2 regions of the Pseudoalteromonas sp. PB2-1 genome follow, and region 1 is predicted to be linked to the other one. Evidence: predicted binding sites of a transcription regulator. Region 1 holds the regulator's gene; the other holds the start of a gene.
What was found. Region 1 encodes sigma-54, which starts transcription at its own class of promoters, with help from an activator protein. Its sites were predicted from a motif close to GTTGGCACGNNNNTNGNNT; they were not measured.
Positions count from the first base shown of each region.

Region 2: L0Z67_RS04530 (CsbD family protein) is a predicted target of sigma-54. The motif match lies at 2,908-2,926, and genes of this name have one in related genera.

Region 1 covers NZ_CP090667.1:3,171,832-3,177,074, reverse strand. Annotated here, with positions in the region: gene rapZ (RNase adapter RapZ) at 1-680, opposite strand, end outside; gene ptsN (PTS IIA-like nitrogen regulatory protein PtsN) at 681-1,133, opposite strand; gene hpf (ribosome hibernation promoting factor) at 1,137-1,424, opposite strand; gene L0Z67_RS14795 (RNA polymerase factor sigma-54) at 1,451-2,950, opposite strand; gene lptB (LPS export ABC transporter ATP-binding protein) at 3,059-3,784, opposite strand; gene lptA (lipopolysaccharide transport periplasmic protein LptA) at 3,781-4,302, opposite strand; gene lptC (LPS export ABC transporter periplasmic protein LptC) at 4,292-4,846, opposite strand; gene kdsC (3-deoxy-manno-octulosonate-8-phosphatase KdsC) at 4,843-5,243, opposite strand, start outside.
Region 2 covers NZ_CP090667.1:957,995-963,237, forward strand. Annotated here, with positions in the region: gene L0Z67_RS04510 (GGDEF domain-containing protein) at 1-764, shown strand, start outside; gene L0Z67_RS04515 (DUF6795 domain-containing protein) at 931-1,467, shown strand; gene L0Z67_RS04520 (hypothetical protein) at 1,489-1,728, shown strand; gene L0Z67_RS04525 (lipase family protein) at 1,749-2,630, shown strand; gene L0Z67_RS04530 (CsbD family protein) at 2,672-2,869, opposite strand; gene hrpB (ATP-dependent helicase HrpB) at 3,112-5,243, shown strand, end outside.

The DNA.
Region 1 (5,243 bases):
TGCACAAAGGTTTGAATCTGCCAAGTAAATTTTTGCACTATGCTATGGCTTGCAAGGTAATCTTTAACTGGTTGGTCGAGACCCGTAAGTGGCTTAAGATCTGGCTCCCAGTGTGGGTTTGGTAAAAAGCGTGCATCAAATACATAGTCAGCTTCTTTCGGGATACCATGCTTAAAGCCAAATGACATAAAGGTAATAATAAGCTTTTTGTCTTTTTTACCGAGAATCTTCTCACGAATTGACTCTGCTAGCTGATGTACACTTAAATCCGTTGTGTCGATCATAAAGTCGGCGCGGGTAATTAGTACATCGAGCAGTATTTTTTCTTGCTTAATTGCTAAATCGAGTGGTAAAGAATCTAAAGAAAGCGGATGTAAACGTCTTGTCTCAGAGAAACGTCTAATGAGTGTTTGATCATCACTATCAAGGTAAAATAAGGTTGGATTGGCGAAACCTGGCAAGTATTCAAGAATATCATTAAATTCTTGTTGCTCTTTTGGCAGGTTACGTACGTCGATACTGACTGCTATTTTGTCGTAATTATCAGAGACGCTGCGCACTAGCGAAGGTAATAGGTTTACAGGAATATTATCAACGCAATAATAACCAAGATCCTCAAGGACTCGTAAAGCGACTGATTTACCTGAGCCAGAACGGCCACTGATAATAATTAATTCCATTTATGCCTCTGATGCAATAACTTGAAACAGTTCCTGATCGGTTTTAGCGCTGCGTAACTGTTTACAAAATTCTTTGTCTTTTAGTCTATCAGCAATTGTTGATAAGGTCTTTAAATGAAGTTGGCAGTCTCCATCAGGTACGATGAGTGCAACAAAAATATCAACAGGGCGGTTGTCAATTGCGTCAAAGTTAATTGGAGATTCGCTCACTATAATAAACGCATGCGGTTTATCAGCACCTGACATACGACCATGCGGAATAGCAATACCTCTACCAATTCCTGTGCTCCCCAATTTTTCTCGATTGAGTAAAGCATTAAGAATATCTTGCTGCGATAGATGAGGAAGCTGCTCATGAGCGAGTTCGCTGATAAATTCGAGAATTCTTTTTTTGCTATTAAAAAGGACCGCAGCTTTGCTGCAGTCCTGGCTAGTAAGTGAACTAAGTTTCATAATTTAGTGTCGAGCTAATTTCTCTTTGTGTTTAATTACTTGGCGATCAAGCTTATCAATTAGCGAGTCGATGGCCGCGTACATATCTTGATGCTCTGTAGAGGCAAACAGTTCGCCTCCGTTTACATGTAAAGTTGCTTCTGCTTTTTGACTTAATTTTTCTACGTCTAAAATGACATGAACATTATTAATATGATCAAAATGCCTTTCTAGTTTCGCAAACTTGGTGTTTACATAGTCTTTTAATGAATCTGTGATTTCTACATGACGACCAGTTAGGTTTAGTTGCATAAGCATTTTCCTTCTATGTAAAACGTCTAAATCAAGCTTTTACGCTGATTAGACGGCGGTATTGCTAGAGACTCTCGGTATTTTGCAATTGTACGTCTAGCTACTTTAATTCCTTGCTCAGCCAATATATCTGCAATCTTACTATCACTCAATGGCTTCGCTGAGTTTTCTGCGGCAATAAGCTTTTTGATTAAAGCGCGTATTGCCGTTGATGAACACTCGCCACCATTTTCTGTGCTGACGTGGCTTGAGAAGAAATATTTCAACTCAAAAATACCCCTTGGGGTATGCATATATTTTTGCGTTGTAACCCGTGAAATCGTCGATTCATGCATTTCGACCATTTCAGCGACATCATTTAGCACCATCGGTTTCATCGCCTCAGGGCCGTGTTCAAAGAAAGCCTGTTGTTGTTGAACAATACAGTTCGTTACTTTTAATAAAGTATCATTCCGGCTCTCTAAGCTTTTAATAAACCACTTAGCTTCTTGCAGATGAGAGCGAATAAACTGACTGTCGCTGCTTGATTTTACAGAGCGTGACATAGCCGCATATTGGCTATTCACTCTGATCTTTGGCATACAGTCAGGGTTAAGCTCAACGACCCAACGACCTTTTACTTTTTTTACTGATACGTCGGGTATGACGTATTCAGACTCTTCACGTACGATGCTATCCGCGGGCTTAGGGTTCAAGCTATGGATAAGCGTCATGACTTCTTTTAGCTCGTTTTCTTTAAGCTTAGTCTTTTTCATCAAAGTACGATAGTCGCGACTTGCTAATAATTCGATGTGCTCAGATAAAACCATTTTAGTTTCAGCCAAATAAGGTGTATCTGCATCGAATTGACGAAGTTGAATACATAGGCACTCTTGTAAACTGCGAGCACCAATGCCGACAGGATCAAATAGCTGTATTCTTTTTAGGACCGCTTCGACTTCATCAAGTTCTATTTCTTCTTCTTCATCATCGTTTTGATTAAAGCTTTCAACAATATCCTCACAACTGACGGTTAAAATACCTGAGTCATCAATAGCTTCGACTATAGCAACAGCAATTGCTTCATCAGTTGGACTAAATGGGGTCAACTGTAGTTGCCACATCAGATATTCGTGGAGAGTTTCGGTTGACGCACCTTGATAAATAGACTCATCTTCTGGCATTGGCCCTGAAGAGGTTGAAGGAGCTGCACTCATGTACTCATCCCACGTGACGTCCATTGCTAGGTCGTCACTAACGGTATCTTTATTGAGTGCATCACTGCTTTCTTGCTCGTACTCACTTGGTGCTTCTTCTGCCGTAGCAGTGACTTGTGAATCATCAGAGTCAGATTTTTGTTCGTTTTTACCGATTGCGTCTTCACTGTAATCCGCTTCTTCCACTTCAAGTAGAGGATTACTATCAAGCGCTTCTTGTATTTCTTGCTGGAGATCCAATGTACTAAGTTGCAATAAGCGAATGGCTTGTTGCAGTTGTGGAGTCATTGTAAGTTGCTGGCCCATGCGCAGCTGTAATGATTGCCTCATGTATCCCTAACAATCCTTTTAAATCATTTATTGATACTACTTTGAGTCAATATCAATATGTTGTCATTATTGTAAGTCTAGCAGATGCTCTAGTCGGTGGTGTATTGGTTACAACCTGAATTGCTCGCCTAGATAAACATCGCGTACGGTTTGGTCTGCTAATACGTGTTCAGGCGTGCCTGATGCAATTAGCTCCCCATGAGAAACAATGTAGGCTTTTTCACAAACATCAAGGGTTTCTCGAACATTATGGTCAGTTATTAGTACACCGATACCACGGTTTTTCAAATGCTCTATAATTTTCTTTATATCTAACACTGAAATTGGATCAACACCAGCAAAAGGCTCATCTAGCAGAATAAATTTTGGATCTGCGGCTAATGCTCGCGCGATTTCAACACGGCGACGCTCGCCTCCTGATAGCGCCATACCTTGGCTATCTCGAATGTGCTGAATACTAAATTCATCAAGCAGGTTATTGAGTGTTTCTTCTCGTTGCTGTTTTTTAAGATCTTTACGTGTTTCAAGAATCGCCATCAGGTTTTGGTAGACCGTCAACTTTCTAAAAATGGATGATTCTTGGGGTAAATAGCCAATACCTAATCGAGCGCGATTGTGCATGGGTAATAAAGTGATGTCGTTGTCATCAATACTAATTTTACCTTTGTCGCTTGGCACTAGCCCTACAATCATGTAGAAGGTGGTGGTTTTACCTGCACCATTAGGGCCTAGTAGGCCAACAATACTGCCAGCTTCGACTTCTAGTCCCACATTTTTGACAACTTGGCGGCCTTTATAGCTCTTTGCTAACAGCTCTGCTTTTAATGTACTCATGGCTGGCCTTTATCATCTTTTTTATTATCAACAGGCACTAAGATTGTATGCACACGATCCGTTGAATTTTCGTCTTTTTCAGCACTAATGAGTTGTTGTTCCATGTCGTAAGTTATACTTTTTGCACTGACTTTTTGCCCTGCTTGTGTCACTTGTGCATCGCCAACTAAGGTGAGTAAACGCTTTGCTACATCGTAACGTACTTCGTCTGCACTGGCGCTCATAACCGTGCCATCTTCTTGTTTTTCTTCAAAGTAGGCTGGCTTACCAGTGGCAATGATAAGTGAAACAGTACCATCAACCTCACCAGCATGTGCTTCTAGGCGATCTGCGGTAATACGACGATTACCATGGGTTATTTCTACATTTTCTTCAAAAATCCCGACACCATTTTTTAACTGACCTACTTGGCGATCTGAGCTAATGCTGATAGGAGTACCCGCTTGGTCTGCAGCAGCGCTTGAAAACGCAATCAATAAGCTTGGGATTAGAAGTAATTTTTTAAGTTTATTGGTCATAGTATATGGTTCGTGTATGGTTAGTTAACTCGACGATTTCGGCTTTTAAATCAGCTTTTAAACCTTTACCGGTAATCTTTAAGTTTGGGCCTGTTAATGTAACAGGTTGTTTTGAGTACATGGTCATTTTTTCAATATCAACATTGATATTTTCTGCGTTGATATCTTCAATCATGCCATTATGAGTTAGATTTTTTGCAACAACGTCACCTTCAAAAATAAGTTGATCGTTTTCGTACAAGGTAGCCTCTTTTGCTTTCACCTGCCAAACCTGTTGATCTCCATAAATGGTAAAAATAGGTTGCTCAAAAAAAGTAAATCCTAATTGTTGGTATAGCTCCATTTTAGCCGCAGCGACTTTATGGCTGATGTTACCTTGCTCATCATACGCCGTTTGCTTTAGCGCAATGGCGGTGTAATCCGGTGTTGCGATTATCTCGTCTTCACTGTTTATTGCGCCTGTTGGTTGGCTAAAGTACGGATACCATAACCAGATCATGCAACAAACAAAAACAATACTCAGTAAAATACGGGCTATATTCATGCGCTGGTTCCATCAGTTGTTAACGCTTTCGCGTTTTCCAGCATTAATAAATCAGTCAGCTCTCGCACAGCACCAAACCCTCCGGGTAACATGGTGGTGTAATGAGCGAGTCTTTTTATAAGTGGGTGAGCATCGTTTACAGCAATCGCAAAGCCTACTTTTTCCATGACAGGTAAATCAGGGCCATCATCACCGATATAGGCTATTTGCTCATCGCTCAAAGTCAGTTTGTCTTTTAATTCTTGATACGCAATAAGCTTGTTTTCTTGACCTTGATAGATGTGTTGTACTGTTAGGCTAGTCATGCGTTGCTGAACTATTTGTGAATGCCGCCCTGTAATAACCGCAACCTCAAAACCACTATTTATTAATGCTTTAATACCAAAGCCATCTTTGG
Region 2 (5,243 bases), 1.4 Mb from region 1:
TATGGTTATTTATTGCCTCGCCTGTGACCTTTTTTATTCGTGGCTTAAAGCGCGGAGCGATAGACTTAATCGTGCTTGCTTGTGTGATTTCAACTCTCTTTTATTACACGGACAAATTGGGTTATTACAGTTATCCAAGTCATTACTTTCCTACACGAGTTATGCTGTGCTTTTCAATTTTATGTATACTTGGCGCGTTCTATGAGTATTACCGAAATAAGTACAGTCGTGAGCTCATAGCACAGCTTAAAATAAACAAAAAGCTGGCCCGCACCGACGCCATGACCGGTTTATCAAACCGACGTTATGCGACAGAGTGTATGCAAAGTCGTTGCTTTGCAGAGGGCGCCGTGTTTCTTTTAATTGATGTTGATAACTTTAAACAAGTGAATGACACCTATGGTCACCAAGTGGGTGACGAAGTGCTTATCTTTATTGCCAATATCTTTAAGAAAGTGTGTACCGATGAAGACATTAATTCGCGTTGGGGTGGTGAAGAGTTTTTAATTGTAATCCCAAAAGGGCATGAACTTCGCGCACGAAACGTTGCTGATGAAATACACACACAACTCGCAAATAATACATTTAAAAGTGGTAAGCATTCCTTCAATGTGAGTTTAAGTATTGGTTTGTATCAGCGAACTCTAGTGGACAGTATTGATCAATGCTTAAATATTGCTGATAAGCGACTATACAAAGCAAAATCTCAAGGTAAAAACCAAACAGTTGCTGAGCCTGATTTGGCCAAACACGAGCCAGCCTAATAAGCCTCGCCGGCTCAATTATTTTTACTGATGCTACTTTTTATCACTAAGTTGTGTATTATGTGCTCATTATTTACAAGGGCATGTGAATAGTGAGTCAAGGTAAGGAATATCATCAACATCTTCTTCCCGTTAAGTTCACAGCCTGTTTTGAGGCTCATTTTTAATGTCACTCTTAGAATCATTTAAGAAGTTGGGTAACTATTTTGGTGCATACAAGGTACACCTATGCCCCGAAGTTAAAGGTCAAGTTAGTGAAAATGGTAAACCTTTAATTAACGCAAAAATAGAAAGGCTACTTTGTTTCTCTGACGGAAAATATGTAGAAGGTTTTGCCTATACCGATGATAAAGGCGGCTTTTCTTTTCCTGAAGCCAATATTCGCTCTAACCAACCCGCAGTGCCATTTGCAGAGCTTTTCACATCTCAAATTATAACGCTTATTTATGAGGGCACTAAATATATTTTATGGACATCCAAGCTTTCAAATATTAAATATCGTCATGAATACGCTAAAAAATTAAGCTGTTTAAGAGCAGACTTATCAGATGAGGAGGTCTTTTTTCATTTTAAAAATAATCAAGTTCCGGGTTATAAATTTCGAGCTGCGAGTATAGCGCGTTGGGATGAAGACTTTGAAGTTATAGATGTAGATTCTTATCTTGGTATATCGGATATTGAAACGGATGACGAAGACCATTAATTAAATTATAAGGACATAAGTATGGGAACACTAACCCCAGCTTTTGCTGCAAACTTTGCAGCACTTGCCTATGAAACTTTGGAAAAAGCACCCTTAGTGTATACAGACTATTATCGGCTATTAGAGAATAGCTTTTCATTTGAATTAGAGCCTATAAAAGATGTCAGTGGCTCTATTCTTGAACGCGTTTTTACTCATTCGACCAGCTTTGGTTGCATTGCAAAAGGCAAAAGGGACTGTTTGAAGTTGATTATGTCTTAGCACTACGCGGCACGGCAAAAATGCGAGATGTGATTACTGACCTTAATTGTGGTTTGAGTACCTGTAGCAATAGTCAGCCTGTGCATGCGGGGTTTAATCACACCTTTAACTCATTTAGAAAGCAGTTAGAACAATTTTTTAGTAAAAAAGCGAGCAAAAAGCTAAATATACATGTTGTGGGTCATAGCTTAGGCGGTGCTTTGGCTAATTTGGCTGCGAATTGGTTAAAAAATCACTTTGGTGCAAATGTGAAGCTTTATACTTTTGGTGCTTCACGAGTTGGTTATCATAGCTTTGCTATACAGACAGAAGCAGCAACAAATAACCATGTTTATCGCTGTGTGCATGCCGCCGACCCCGTACCTTTAGTGCCAGTCTGGCCATTTATGCATACGGAGCAAGAATATATTTTAAATGGTGCTGCAACAATTACTCCAAAAGCCCATAGTATGACAGACCAGACGCCAGGCTACTTACATACTGCGAGTAATTTTAAAAGTTATGCTGCAATCAATAAGGGCATGGAAAAACGGATTCAAGAAGAAGTCAGGCTTGATTATGATAAGCGATTAGAGTGCAGCCGTACTTCAAGATGGGCAAGAAAAATAGGCGCTGCATTAATCACATATTTACGTGATACAGGTAAGTTATATGCGATACAAAACCACTACACGAATACGCTTACCGTCTATGATCAAATTGCTAAAGCATTAACCGACAGCATCGATCTCTCTAAAAATTATACAAGTGATGTGAAGGGAATTTTAGGTTACATGCTGGCTTTTTGTGGCTATCCATTCAAAGCAATCTCATTTACGTATGCATCTATCAGGCATATTTTAAAGTTAATGCTTAAAAATGTGTTTTCTCTTGCAGGCCAAGCAATAGCACTAACAAAATAAGTACAAAAGCCGCCGATGGCGGCTTTTGTTAGGCTGCAAAATTAATGGCTTTTCTCAAAGTCATTAACTTCACGCTCTGCTTCTTCTTTCGATTTGCCGTATTTTTGCTGGATTTTACCAACAAGCTCTGTACGGCTACCTTCGATTCTATCTAAATCATCATTGGTAAGGTCGCCCCATTTACGTTGCACTTTACCTTTTAACTCTTTCCAATTGCCTTCTAAACGATCGCTGTTCATCATTATCTCCTTACTTTGTTAAACATTCATTTTAATAAAAGCAATTGATATGCCATACCGTTAAATTTTTTAACCTGTTGAAATTGTTGTAAATAATTGTTTTTATCTATAAGGCGTTTATTTTTTACTGCAATTTGTTCTTAGTTATTTATAGAACCCTGTAATTTTTTCTTGCAAGGGAGAGTCATTGTCGTCGGCTGTTTTTTGTTACAATAGCTAAAAATAAAGTAAGAGAAAGAAACGTGCTGCCCATACAAGATATTTACCAATCATTGTTAACGACGATACAAAATAACCCTATGGCTTTGCTGCAAGCGCCACCAGGGGCAGGTAAATCAACATGGCTGCCATTAACGCTGATGCAAGCAGGCCACTTCAAGCGGATTGTTATGCTTGAACCCAGGCGTTTGGCTGCACGTAACATTGCTCAATACTTGGCGTCTTTACAAAATGAGGCCGTTGGCGAAAGTGTTGGTTTGCGCATTAGGGGTGAATCAAAAATTAGTAATGCAACCAAGCTGGAAATTGTGACAGAAGGGATGCTGACACGGATGCTACAAAATGACCCTGAGTTAAGCGGTGTCGATTTACTTATTTTTGATGAATTTCATGAGCGCTCGATTGCCGCAGACACAGCCCTCGCTTTTGCGCTTGAAACGCAAGCGGCCCTTAGAGACGATTTAAAAATCTTACTCATGTCGGCCACCTTAGACGGTGAGCGGTACAGTGAGTTTTTTGATTGCCCAATAATATCATCTGAAGGGCGAAGTTACCCAATTGATGAAATTTATGTTCCACTTAAAGATGAAAGCCGATGGTTAGAGGATATTCCTGCGGTTATTAAGCAAGCACTCAATGAGCAAACTGGTAGTGCTTTGGTGTTTTTACCCGGTCAGCGAGAAATTCTACGTGTAAAACAGGCATTGAACGATCTTGCTGATGATTGCGAAGTGTTTACTTTATTTGGTGAACAAAGCAAAGGAGAGCAACAAGCAGCCATAGCTCCTGCACAACAAGGTAAGCGAAAAGTCGTGCTGACAACAAATGTAGCCGAAACCAGCTTAACGATTGAAGGGATCCGTATTGTTGTCGATAGCGGTAAGCGCCGTGCAGCCAGCTTCAACTTAAAAACTGGCGTAACTGAACTTGTAACCCAAAGCATCTCTCGTTCCTCTGCGGTACAACGCGCGGGCCGTGCAGGGCGTTTAGAAGCTGGTGTGGTATATCGCCTAGGTAGTAAACAAACGTTTGAACGTCGTAACAGCCATGACGCCCCAGAAATTCTAACAAGTGATATTAGCCAACTACTGCTTGAAACTAAGCAGTGGGGCGCAGCTATTACTGAACTAAATCTTCTTGATGCACCAAGCCCACAGCAAATTAAACACGCTACAGCACTTTTAAAAATGCTTGAAGCGCTTGATGAAAATGAAAAACTAACAAAACTTGGTAGCCAAATGCTTAGTTTTGGGGCGGATATTCGTTTATCACATATGCTTATTAAGGCTAAGCAACTTCAAGCAAGTATGCCGAGAATTTATGAACTCGCTGCATACTTAGTGGCGCTACTTGAGAGTCGTGTGAGTATACCGGCTGATCTTAAGCTTGCACTTCACAGCATGCATACAAAGCCTCATCCACTGTTTAAGCAACAATTAAACTATTGGCTATCACGTTTAAATTTGAAGGCAGTGCGCGAGTTAAATATGCAGCACCTTGCTTTGCTGGTGGCTTTTGCATTCCCAGATCGCTTAGCGAAAAAGCGTGGCAACGGCTATTTGCTCGCCAATGGCGCGGGGGCCGACTTAAGTGATGAGTTTTGGCATAACGATGACTATCTTGCTATTGCCAGTATGGGCGGCCACAAAGGAAGTCGAATATTTGCGGCAGTCGCATTTTTACCAGATGAACTTGAAGATCAGTTAGGGCATTTATTTTCAGAGCAAACTCGCTGTGAATACGATGAAAAATCTGGACGTTTTATTCATCAAGAAGAACTAAAGCTAGGGGCGATTACAGTAGCAAGCCAGCCAAGTAAACAGCCTCTTGATAAAGCCGAGCGCACTAAAGCATGGCTAAATTTGTTCAATAAAAAAGGTTTTTCACTATTTAATGAGCAAAGTGAAAGTGAGCAATTACTAATTAGAATGAGCTTAGCGAGCAAATTATTGCCGCAGTCATTTCCAGTTATTAGTCGTGACGAATTGACGACTAATAATCAGTGGCTTGCACCTTTCCTTGATGAGATAAAAAACGTAGAGCAATTAAAAAAGCTTAATTACAGTGAAGCTTTAAAAAATTGTTTTGATTGGCACCAGCAGAGTTTACTTAATGAGTTGTTGCCGCTGCGTTTAACCGTCCCCAGTGGCTCAAA